DNA from 3 places in the Clostridium sp. HCS.1 genome. Region 1 is predicted to be linked to each of the others. Evidence: a T-box and tRNA genes for the amino acid it is inferred to sense, from the RefSeq annotation. Region 1 holds a T-box; the other regions hold tRNA genes.

The links. The T-box of region 1 lies ahead of asnS (asparagine--tRNA ligase). A T-box ahead of a tRNA ligase gene usually reads a tRNA of that ligase, here a tRNA-Asn.
Region 2: it has a tRNA-Asn gene. The T-box ahead of asnS (asparagine--tRNA ligase) is inferred to sense a tRNA for this amino acid. The anticodon was not compared.
Region 3: it has a tRNA-Asn gene. The T-box ahead of asnS (asparagine--tRNA ligase) is inferred to sense a tRNA for this amino acid. The anticodon was not compared.

The regions. Positions count from the first base shown of each region.
Region 1 is NZ_CP170704.1:202,368-205,587, forward strand. It holds gene hypE (hydrogenase expression/formation protein HypE) at 1-447, shown strand, start outside; gene asnS (asparagine--tRNA ligase) at 509-1,903, opposite strand; T-box leader at 1,956-2,223, opposite strand; gene ACFYH6_RS00955 (cytochrome b5) at 2,319-2,732, shown strand; gene ACFYH6_RS00960 (metallophosphoesterase family protein) at 2,798-3,220, opposite strand, start outside.
Region 2 is NZ_CP170704.1:3,413,718-3,416,937, forward strand. It holds gene ACFYH6_RS16335 (response regulator transcription factor) at 1-483, opposite strand, end outside; gene ACFYH6_RS16340 (polysaccharide deacetylase family protein) at 601-1,557, opposite strand; tRNA gene ACFYH6_RS16345 (tRNA-Asn) at 1,841-1,915, opposite strand; rRNA gene ACFYH6_RS16350 (23S ribosomal RNA) at 2,027-3,220, opposite strand, start outside.
Region 3 is NZ_CP170704.1:2,460,889-2,464,108, forward strand. It holds gene ACFYH6_RS11775 (hypothetical protein) at 223-384, opposite strand; gene ACFYH6_RS11780 (hypothetical protein) at 403-1,647, opposite strand; tRNA gene ACFYH6_RS11785 (tRNA-Asn) at 2,048-2,121, opposite strand; gene ACFYH6_RS11790 (transcriptional regulator) at 2,263-2,778, opposite strand.

The DNA.
Region 1 (3,220 bases):
GTAAAAAGCAATATTAAAAGTGATTGTGCATCTTTATTTCCTTTTATAGAAATACTTAAGGATAATTATGACTCAATAAAGATAATGAGAGATCCAACTAGAGGAGGCCTAGCAACTGCATTACATGAGTTTGTTGATATTTGTGGCCTTGGAATACATTTAAATGAGAGTGATATTCCTATTAATAATGAGATTAGTGCTATAAATGAACTTTTAGGCTTTGACCCACTATATATGGCTTGTGAAGGAAGAATGGTATTAGTTGTAGAAAAAAATCAGGTTGAAAAGGTTCTAAGTTTAATTAAATCAATACATGAAGGCAAGGAGGCTCAAATTATAGGGGAATTCGTTAAAGAACAGGAAAATACTATTTATATAGAAAATTATTTTGGTGGTAAAAGAATACTACCACCTTTAGAAGGGAATATGTTACCTAGAATATGTTAAAATATCATAATAAAATTAAAAAGGAAAGCTTTATGTTTACAAAGCTTTCCTTGATTTTTTATTAGAATTCAGATTGTCCTGTAGTTCTTGGGAATGGGATTACGTCTCTGATATTTGCCATACCTGTGATGTACATGATAAGTCTTTCAAAGCCTAATCCAAATCCAGCGTGCTTAGTTTCTCCGTATTTTCTAAGCTCTAGATACCACCAGTAGTCTTCTTCATTAAGACCCATTTCAGCCATTCTCTTAGTTAAGACATCGATTCTTTCTTCTCTTTGGCTACCACCTATAAGTTCTCCGATTCCAGGAACTAAAAGGTCAGTTGCAGCAACAGTTTTTCCATCATCATTTAATCTCATATAGAAGGCTTTAATGTCTTTTGGATAATCAGTTACGAAAACTGGTCTCTTAAAGTGTTCTTCTGTAAGATATCTTTCATGTTCTGTTTGTAAATCTATTCCCCATTCAACTGGGTATTCAAACTTCTTATCAGCTTTCTTTAATATTTCAACTGCTTCAGTATAAGTGACCTTTCCAAAGTCAGATGAAACTACATGGTTTAATCTATCTAATATTCCTTTATCAATAAATTGATTAAAGAATGCCATTTCCTCTGGACATTCAGCTAAAACATATTCAAGTACATACTTAAGCATATCTTCAGCTAATTCCATATCATCTTGTAAATCAGCAAAAGCTATTTCAGGCTCTATCATCCAGAACTCTGCTGCGTGTCTTGCTGTGTTTGAGTTTTCAGCTCTGAAAGTAGGTCCGAAAGTATAAACATTTCTAAATGCTAAAGCATAACATTCAGCATTTAATTGTCCTGATACTGTTAGGTTACTTTCTTTACCGAAGAAGTCTTGTTTGAAGTCTATTGCTCCTTCTTCAGTTTTTGGTACATTGTTAAGATCTAGAGTTGTAACTCTAAACATTTCACCTGCACCTTCACAGTCACTTCCAGTTATTAATGGAGTATGAGTGTAAACAAATCCTCTTTCTTGGAAGAACTTATGAATAGCATAAGCTGCTACAGAACGTACTCTAAATACAGCTGAAAATGCATTACTTCTTGGTCTTAAGTGAGCTATAGTTCTTAAATATTCAAAAGTATGTCTTTTCTTTTGAAGTGGGTAATCATTATTAGACATTCCTTCAACTATAACTTCCTTTGCTTGAATTTCAAAAGGTTGCTTAGCTTCAGGAGTAGCAACTAAAGTACCTACAACAGTTATTGATGAACTAATAGGTAATTTTGAAACTTCTTTAAAGTTTTCAATTTTGTTATCAAAAACAACTTGAATATTTTTAAAGAAAGTACCATCATTTACTTCTATAAACCCAAAGGCATTAGATGCTCTTAATGTTCTTATCCAACCAGAAATTTTAATTTCTTTAGATAAATATTCTTCTTGGTTTCTATAAAGTGATTTTACATAAACAACTTTACTCATTTCTTTTCCTCCTAGTTAATTTTTTATAAATAAAAAACCTTCCATCCCAAATACAAGGGACGAAAGGATAATTTCGCGGTACCACCCAAGTTGCTATTATAAATAGCCACTCTTCTAACACTAAATAATGTCATTCAAAGTATAACGGTTTGAATCCGTCTAAGTCTACTTAAGTGATTACATATTAATGAAATAAATTATCACTTGTTCGGTTAGAAACTCAGAGATGTTCTTCACTAAAGGCTTCGTATAAGGCTTACACCATTCCTTACTCGCTAAAACTACTTCCATATAGCTACTCTTCTCGTCATAGTAATAATACAATATATAGTTTATAAAGATTTTACATCAATTTACTAACATTTGCAACGTTTAATCATAATATAATTTTAGGAAATAAATCAGGAGGAATTAAATGAGCAATAAAAATTTCTTAGAAGAAAAATTTATTGAGATAAATAAGCTGAAAAGTATGCTAGTGACATATCCAAAGGAATACAAAGAAAATATAGTTCAGGTTATGGATAAAATCTGTAATCAAGTCAATTCATACTTAGAAGAGGTAAGTTTTCATAATAAAAAAAGGGATAATGTATTGATTCAATTAACTAGGGAAGAATTAGCTTTATATAATGGAGAAAATGGGATGCCGGCATATATTTCTGTAGATGGAACTATATATGATATTGGTGATGTACCACAATTGAAAGATGGAAAGCATTTTGGAGTAAGAGCTGGAGCTGATTATAGTGAAACTTTTAAAAAATGTCATAATGGAGATAAGAGTATTTTATCAAAATTAAAAGTAGTAGGAGTATTGAACTCCTAGAATAAATATACTTAAAAATATTAATAAAAATTGCTACGTGCTATTATCGTAGCAATTTTTTGCCTTTATTCATTTCCATTTTCATAAGAAGCTACAAGTTGAGCAGGAAAGTGTAGCATTTGAGCATCTTTAACGATTTTTTTATAGTCATATTCTAATTCTCTAAACTTAACATCAATAGTTTTATCTTCTTTTATTTCTATTAAAGCATAAGTAGCATTTGGACGTCCGATTTTAGGTTTTCCAACGCTTCCTACATTTATAAATACCTTATTACCGAACTTTTTATAAGAAGGAATATGAGTATGAGCACATATCAGTACATCTTCAGTTATTTCATCCATTACTTTTTTAGTGTTTTCTCCATCTTCAAATAAGTATTCACTTATTTTATCTGGGCTACCATGAGTAAAGATAACTTTTACTCCATTAATATCATAGTTTAGCTTTGTAGGTAGTTGTGATAAATAATATTTATTTGAAGCCCT
Region 2 (3,220 bases), 570 kb from region 1:
TATTTTCATTAATAAATATTCTTTTGGTGTAACATCTATTTCAATATTATTTTTTAATAATTTTTGAGAATATAAATCTATAATAAATGGTCCAAGTTGTAATTTTTCTCTATCCTCTTCTCCTAATCTTCTAAGTAATGCTTTTACTCTTAATACTACCTCTAATGGATTAAAAGGCTTAACTATATAATCATCTGCTCCATATTCTAATCCCATAATTTTGTCCATATCTTGGCCCTTAGCTGTAAGCATGATAATACCCATTCCTGGGAAATTGTTACGTAATTCATTACATACCATAAATCCATCAATTCCAGGTAACATAACATCTAAAATTGCTATTTTAGGATTTTCTTTTTTTGCTAATTCTATGCCTCGTTCTCCAGTTTCAGCTTCAATAACATTAAAATTACTTCTTTGTAAATTTATTTTTAGAAAACCTCTTATGCTTTCTTCATCTTCAACTAATAGAATTTTATTCATTTACTCACCTCTAATCTATTTTTAACTACATAATTAAATTATACCCTAATTATAAAAATAGGTAGCTATGTTGAAAACATTTTAATTAATAAACATTTTTTTACTATAGCACTATAGTTACTTTAGTGTCCTAAATTCGAAACCTTCAGATTTTAAATAATCTATTGCACTTTGTAAATATTCTACTGTACCCTTCTTATAATCTGTATCATGCATAAGTATAATAACAACATCTTGCTCTCCTACAGTTTCTTTTAATTTATTTAATAGTACTTCCTTTGGGAAATCTTCACCTTCAGCATCTCCATTTAAAGCATTCCAATCTACTTGCCATATTCCTTTTTCTTTTAATACTGCATCTAAAGCTCCTGTTCCATTCCAACTAGAGTGCCCTCCCGGTAATCTTACAAGCCTTGTAGAAAAATCTTTGCCTAACATATCTTTTAATATATCATCATTCATTTTGAAATCCTTAATTACTGCTTCTACATCAACAATTCCATTAGGGTAAAGCTTAGAGTAGTCATGACTATAGCCATGGCTACCTATAGCATGTCCTTCATCTACAATTCTTTTTAAAATATATTTTGCCTTATGATTCCTTTCTATAGAGGAACCTAGCTGGAAAAATGTAGCTTTTATATTGTTTTCTTTTAATATATCTAATATTCTTTCCGTGGAATGTTCAGATGGGCCGTCATCAAAAGTCAAATAGGCTGTTTTTCTACCATCTTCTCTATAAAAATCCCATTTATACATTGTTTTAGGGAGAATCTCTGAAACATCATCAGCATTAATATCCTCTTCTAAACTACTATATCCTGAGTTATCCAAGATATTTATCTTTTCTTCTTTATCTGATTTTTCTTCTTCTACTTTTTCAGCACTATTTCCATTGTTACCAGCTAGAGCTTCTACCCTTTTATAAGAATTTACATTTAATTTATCAATTTTATCAAAAACTTGAAATATAATTACTATACTTACTATTAACATTATTGTAAATAATATTCTTCTTCTTATACTTCTTATCTTTTTCATTCTTCTTATTCTTATTAACCTACTTTTGTTCATTTTTCTTCCCCATTTCTCCTAAATGCTTGTCCCAAATTCAATTATATAAGAATAATTTTTGTTAATCTTTACAATAAGTTAACTAATAGTTACAAAATGATTACATAAAAGGAGATAAATATCATATTTTTTCCTCTATCCCTTTACTCGAAGTAGATCCATATGATATTTATCTCTCTATTTTATTTAGAATTATAAAAAACTATTCTGTATGTAAAAAATAAAAGAGTTTTATAACAATAGACTTAAAATCTACTCTTATAAAACTCTTTAAAATATAAAATGGCTCCGTGGAGAGGATTCGAACCTCCAACCTATCGGTTAACAGCCGAGTGCTCCACCATTGAGCTACCACGGAATATTTTATTTTCAGAGTGTTCTCTGAAAATTGCACATGAATGAGAGCCAAAATCTTTGATTTTGCTTCTCGAATTTACTCAACTTGTTGAGTTTCATTCTTGAATATTTATTGGTCAAGCCCTCGACCTATTAGTATCAGTCAGCTAAATATGTTACCACACTTACACCTCTGACCTATCAACCTTGTGTTCTTCAAGGGGTCTTACTAGCTTATGCTATGGGAAATCTCATCTTGAGGGGGGCTTCACGCTTAGATGCTTTCAGCGTTTATCCCTTCCCGACTTAGCTACCCAGCCATGCTCCTGGCGGAACAACTGGTGCACCAGAGGTCAGTCCATCCCGGTCCTCTCGTACTAAGGACAGCTCCTCTCAAATTTCCTACGCCCGCGACGGATAGGGACCGAACTGTCTCACGACGTTCTGAACCCAGCTCGCGTGCCGCTTTAATGGGCGAACAGCCCAACCCTTGGGACCTACTACAGCCCCAGGATGCGACGAGCCGACATCGAGGTGCCAAACCTCCCCGTCGATGTGGACTCTTGGGGGAGATCAGCCTGTTATCCCCGAGGTAGCTTTTATCCGTTGAGCGATGGCCCTCCCACGAGGTACCACCGGATCACTAAGCCCGACTTTCGTCCCTGCTCCACTTGTGGGTGTCGCAGTCAGGCTCCCTTCTGCCTTTGCACTCTACGAACGATTTCCGACCGTTCTGAGGGAACCTTTGGGCGCCTCCGTTACATTTTAGGAGGCGACCGCCCCAGTCAAACTGCCCACCTAACAATGTCCTGTCACCAGATTCATGGCGTCCAGTTAGAATCCCAATACTATCAGGGTGGTATCCCAAGGTTGACTCCACCAAGGCTGACGCCCTAGTTTCTCAGTCTCCCACCTATCCTGTACAGACAATATCGGAACTCAATGCTAAGCTACAGTAAAGCTCTACGGGGTCTTTCCGTCCAATCGCGGGTAGCGAGCATCTTCACTCGCACTACAACTTCGCCGGATTTGCAGTTGAGACAGTGCCCAAGTCATTACGCCATTCGTGCGGGTCAGAACTTACCTGACAAGGAATTTCGCTACCTTAGGACCGTTATAGTTACGGCCGCCGTTTACTGGGGCTTAAGTTCACACCTTCGCTTGCGCTAAGTGTTCCCCTTAACCTTCCAGCACCGGGCAGGCGTCAGCCCCTATACATCAGCTTACGCTTTAGCAGAGACCTGTGTTTTTGCTAAACAGTTGCTTGGGCCTATTCTCTGCGGCCTGCTCTCGCAGGCACCCCTTCTCGCTAACTTACGGGGTCAAT
Region 3 (3,220 bases), 1.5 Mb from region 1:
AATAAAAAACTCTATCTCTAGAGCTATTTAAACATTTCATTGTCTTTTCTTTTTAACATAATATATTAAATCTAGTAAGTAGAAGGTTTGTACCAAAGGGTGTTAGCACCATTCTTTCATATTTTCTTATTTGAATTATTGCTTACTATCTCCAGTACTGGCTATTTATATAAAATAAGAAGAATCCATGATTGGATTCTTCTTAATATCTCTAAAATTCTGCTATTTACTTCCCCATTTAGCCTTTATATATTTCTCTATTTCATCCTTATCTTCAAACTTATTTTCTTTTTTTATTCTATTTTTCAAATATCCTAAATAACACTTGTTAACTAAAGATGTATTCTTCTTTAAACCTTCCTTTGCTGTTATAATCATTTCCATAAAATCATCTCCTTACATTCATGTTCTTTGTAAATACCTATAATTAATATCCTTATCAAAATATTGTTTCCTTTTTATCCATATAAATCCATCACCTTTACTTATTATTGCAACATCTATTGGTCCTCCAACAGTTTGACTCATTTCATCCATATTCATTTTTCTTCTGAATGAAGTAAGGTTTACCAAAGTTTCTGCCATAAGAGACAATTCTTCCTTTGGTGAACTAGCTACTGTATTTATCATAGGACCCCAGTGTTTATTATAAGAAAACTTTCCAAATTCTTTATCAATATCATTTAAAATACTTTTTCTGCAGCTTTCATCGATATCTAACTTACATATAGATTCATTATTCATTATTACTTTATTTATTTTATCCATAAAACTATAATCCATTCCATTCATGAATGTTTTTATTACATCATCCTGTGCAAATGGTATAATCGCCGCCATATTTCTATCATCAATTTCTTCCTCAACAATTTTACCAGTTTTTAAGTTACCAAAATAACATCCCGATATCTCTGCTGCTATTATTTGGGGATATATTTCTTTATCTCCGTATCCTGCTACTACAAATCCTGTGGAGGCCGGGTTATATATTTTCTTTGTTATTAATCCATAACATGTATTAATTATTATTTCTTTCACTGATTCTTCAAGTTTAAATTCTATAATCAAATCTAACTTTTCTAATAAGTCTTCATTAATTTCATCAATGATTCTTTCCTTAATACTCATGAATTCATCATCGTCAGGAAAACCTTCTATAAACTCCCTAAATTCTGAAATTGCTTTTTCAATCCTAGAATTTATCATTATTTCATATTCATTGCTATTATTAAAATTAATATCATCATTCTCTTCTATTTCTTTGATAAAATCATCAATTGTATTTTTTATTAGTGTATCCATATCTTCTAAATAGTCACACATAACATAAAGCAAATATTCTTTTTCATTAATGTTATATTCTATTACAAATTCTTTTAAAAAATTCATAAAGTCATTCCAATATTCTCTTAAAGTATCAAATTTTTTTATTCCAATTCTTTTTCTATACTCTTTTACAATAATCTCGACTGGACATCCCATAAAAAACGAATTGTTGTAAATCATAATACCTACCGGATTACCTTTTGTTAACTCAAACAATTTATTCGCAGAATTATAATATCCAATTCCATTTCCAATTGTTACTGCACTATCTGAAGCTAATGCAATCCCATGTTTATTTAATATTCCAACCTCTACAGTCATAAAGTCCCCCTATAATATGTATTTATAATGTGTATTTATAATATATATACGACACATCTTTGTAAAAACCTTCTATATTTATAAATTAATTTAAAAGCACTTAACCATTTTAGCTAAGTGCTTTTCAATAAAAGGGTATTGAGTATTTATGAGAGAGATTTTAGTATGTTGGGGAACTCCATTGGCTTCACACTCAGCACCTATCCATTAAGTTTATCCACTAATCTCGAAGGTAATTAACTTAACCCTTGCCTGCATAAACAAGCCACAAAAGGATATTACTCCTTCATTATCTATTCGGCTATGTGCCTAAAGGTAAGGCCTTATCGCCTGTCAATAGATTATTTACTTTACTCGTTTTATACCTTAACCTACGATAGTATAAAAGTCATAGTTAGCTTGGAGGAGATAGTAAGAATTGAACTTACATATATAGGTTAACAGCCTATTGTTCTACCATTGAACTATATCTTCACATTACACCTAGCTTTTACACTAGGTGCTATAAATATAGGAGGTCAAACCATATAGAAAACCCTGTCCTAGTTTTCCATACTATTATTATAAAGTATCTTACTATTAAAAAATTCTCATGTTTTTCTCAAAACCTTCTCATTATTTTATAATATTCATAAAGTTAGCTACATTTTCTAATATCTCTTCTCTTATTCTATATACTGTTGCTACTGCCATATTCATTTTTTGAGATATTGCTATAACTCTTGCTTTATCACTATACTTTAATTCTAAGAATCTTTTACTTTCTTCATTAAGCATATTTACATTAAATTCCATATTACTTATATAGTTTTCTAATTCTCTTTTCTTAGCTTTAGTCTTTAGTATTTGCTTTATTATCTTAACTCTTTCTCTTTCTAACCTATCTATTTCATTTATTATTTCTTGCTCTGCATAGCTTGTACCAGTAGATGATGTTTGTACCCTTTCAGATATTCCTGCTCCATTTTGGTAAGGATCTATTCTAATGTTAGTATGCCTTATATCATACTCTATAACATCTTTATGATATTCTAGCCTTGCTATCTTTTCATTCAGTCCAAATAGATATTTCTTATTTTCATAATATCTATATAACTTTCCTTCTGTCTTTCTAAATAGTTCTTTATCCACATTATTCCCCCTTAAGTATATTTTTATTTGTTTTTGTTCTATTAGCATTATTTTATAATAGTCTTACTTTTTATGAATAAAGTTTTTACTTTTCGAACATACTAATTAATATAAACTGAATACTGGAGGTGGAATGTAATGAGTAAGGCACCACAATATTCTATAACAGACATTTTATACTCTGTTATAGTAATATTAGCTTTAATATTAATTATTAAACTTATATAGCCCTCATATACCTAGGTAGTTAATTACTTCTTGGGTATAGAGAAAACTTAGATTAATAATTAACTAAATAACTCATTAACATCCACTCTTTAAAGGAGCTAGTAATAGCTCCCTTTTTATTTAAATTATTCTTTTTTATCCCCTTTAGTAGCTTTATATACAAATAACCATCACAACAATAATCCTATTAACCATATAAAAACTAATCTCATAA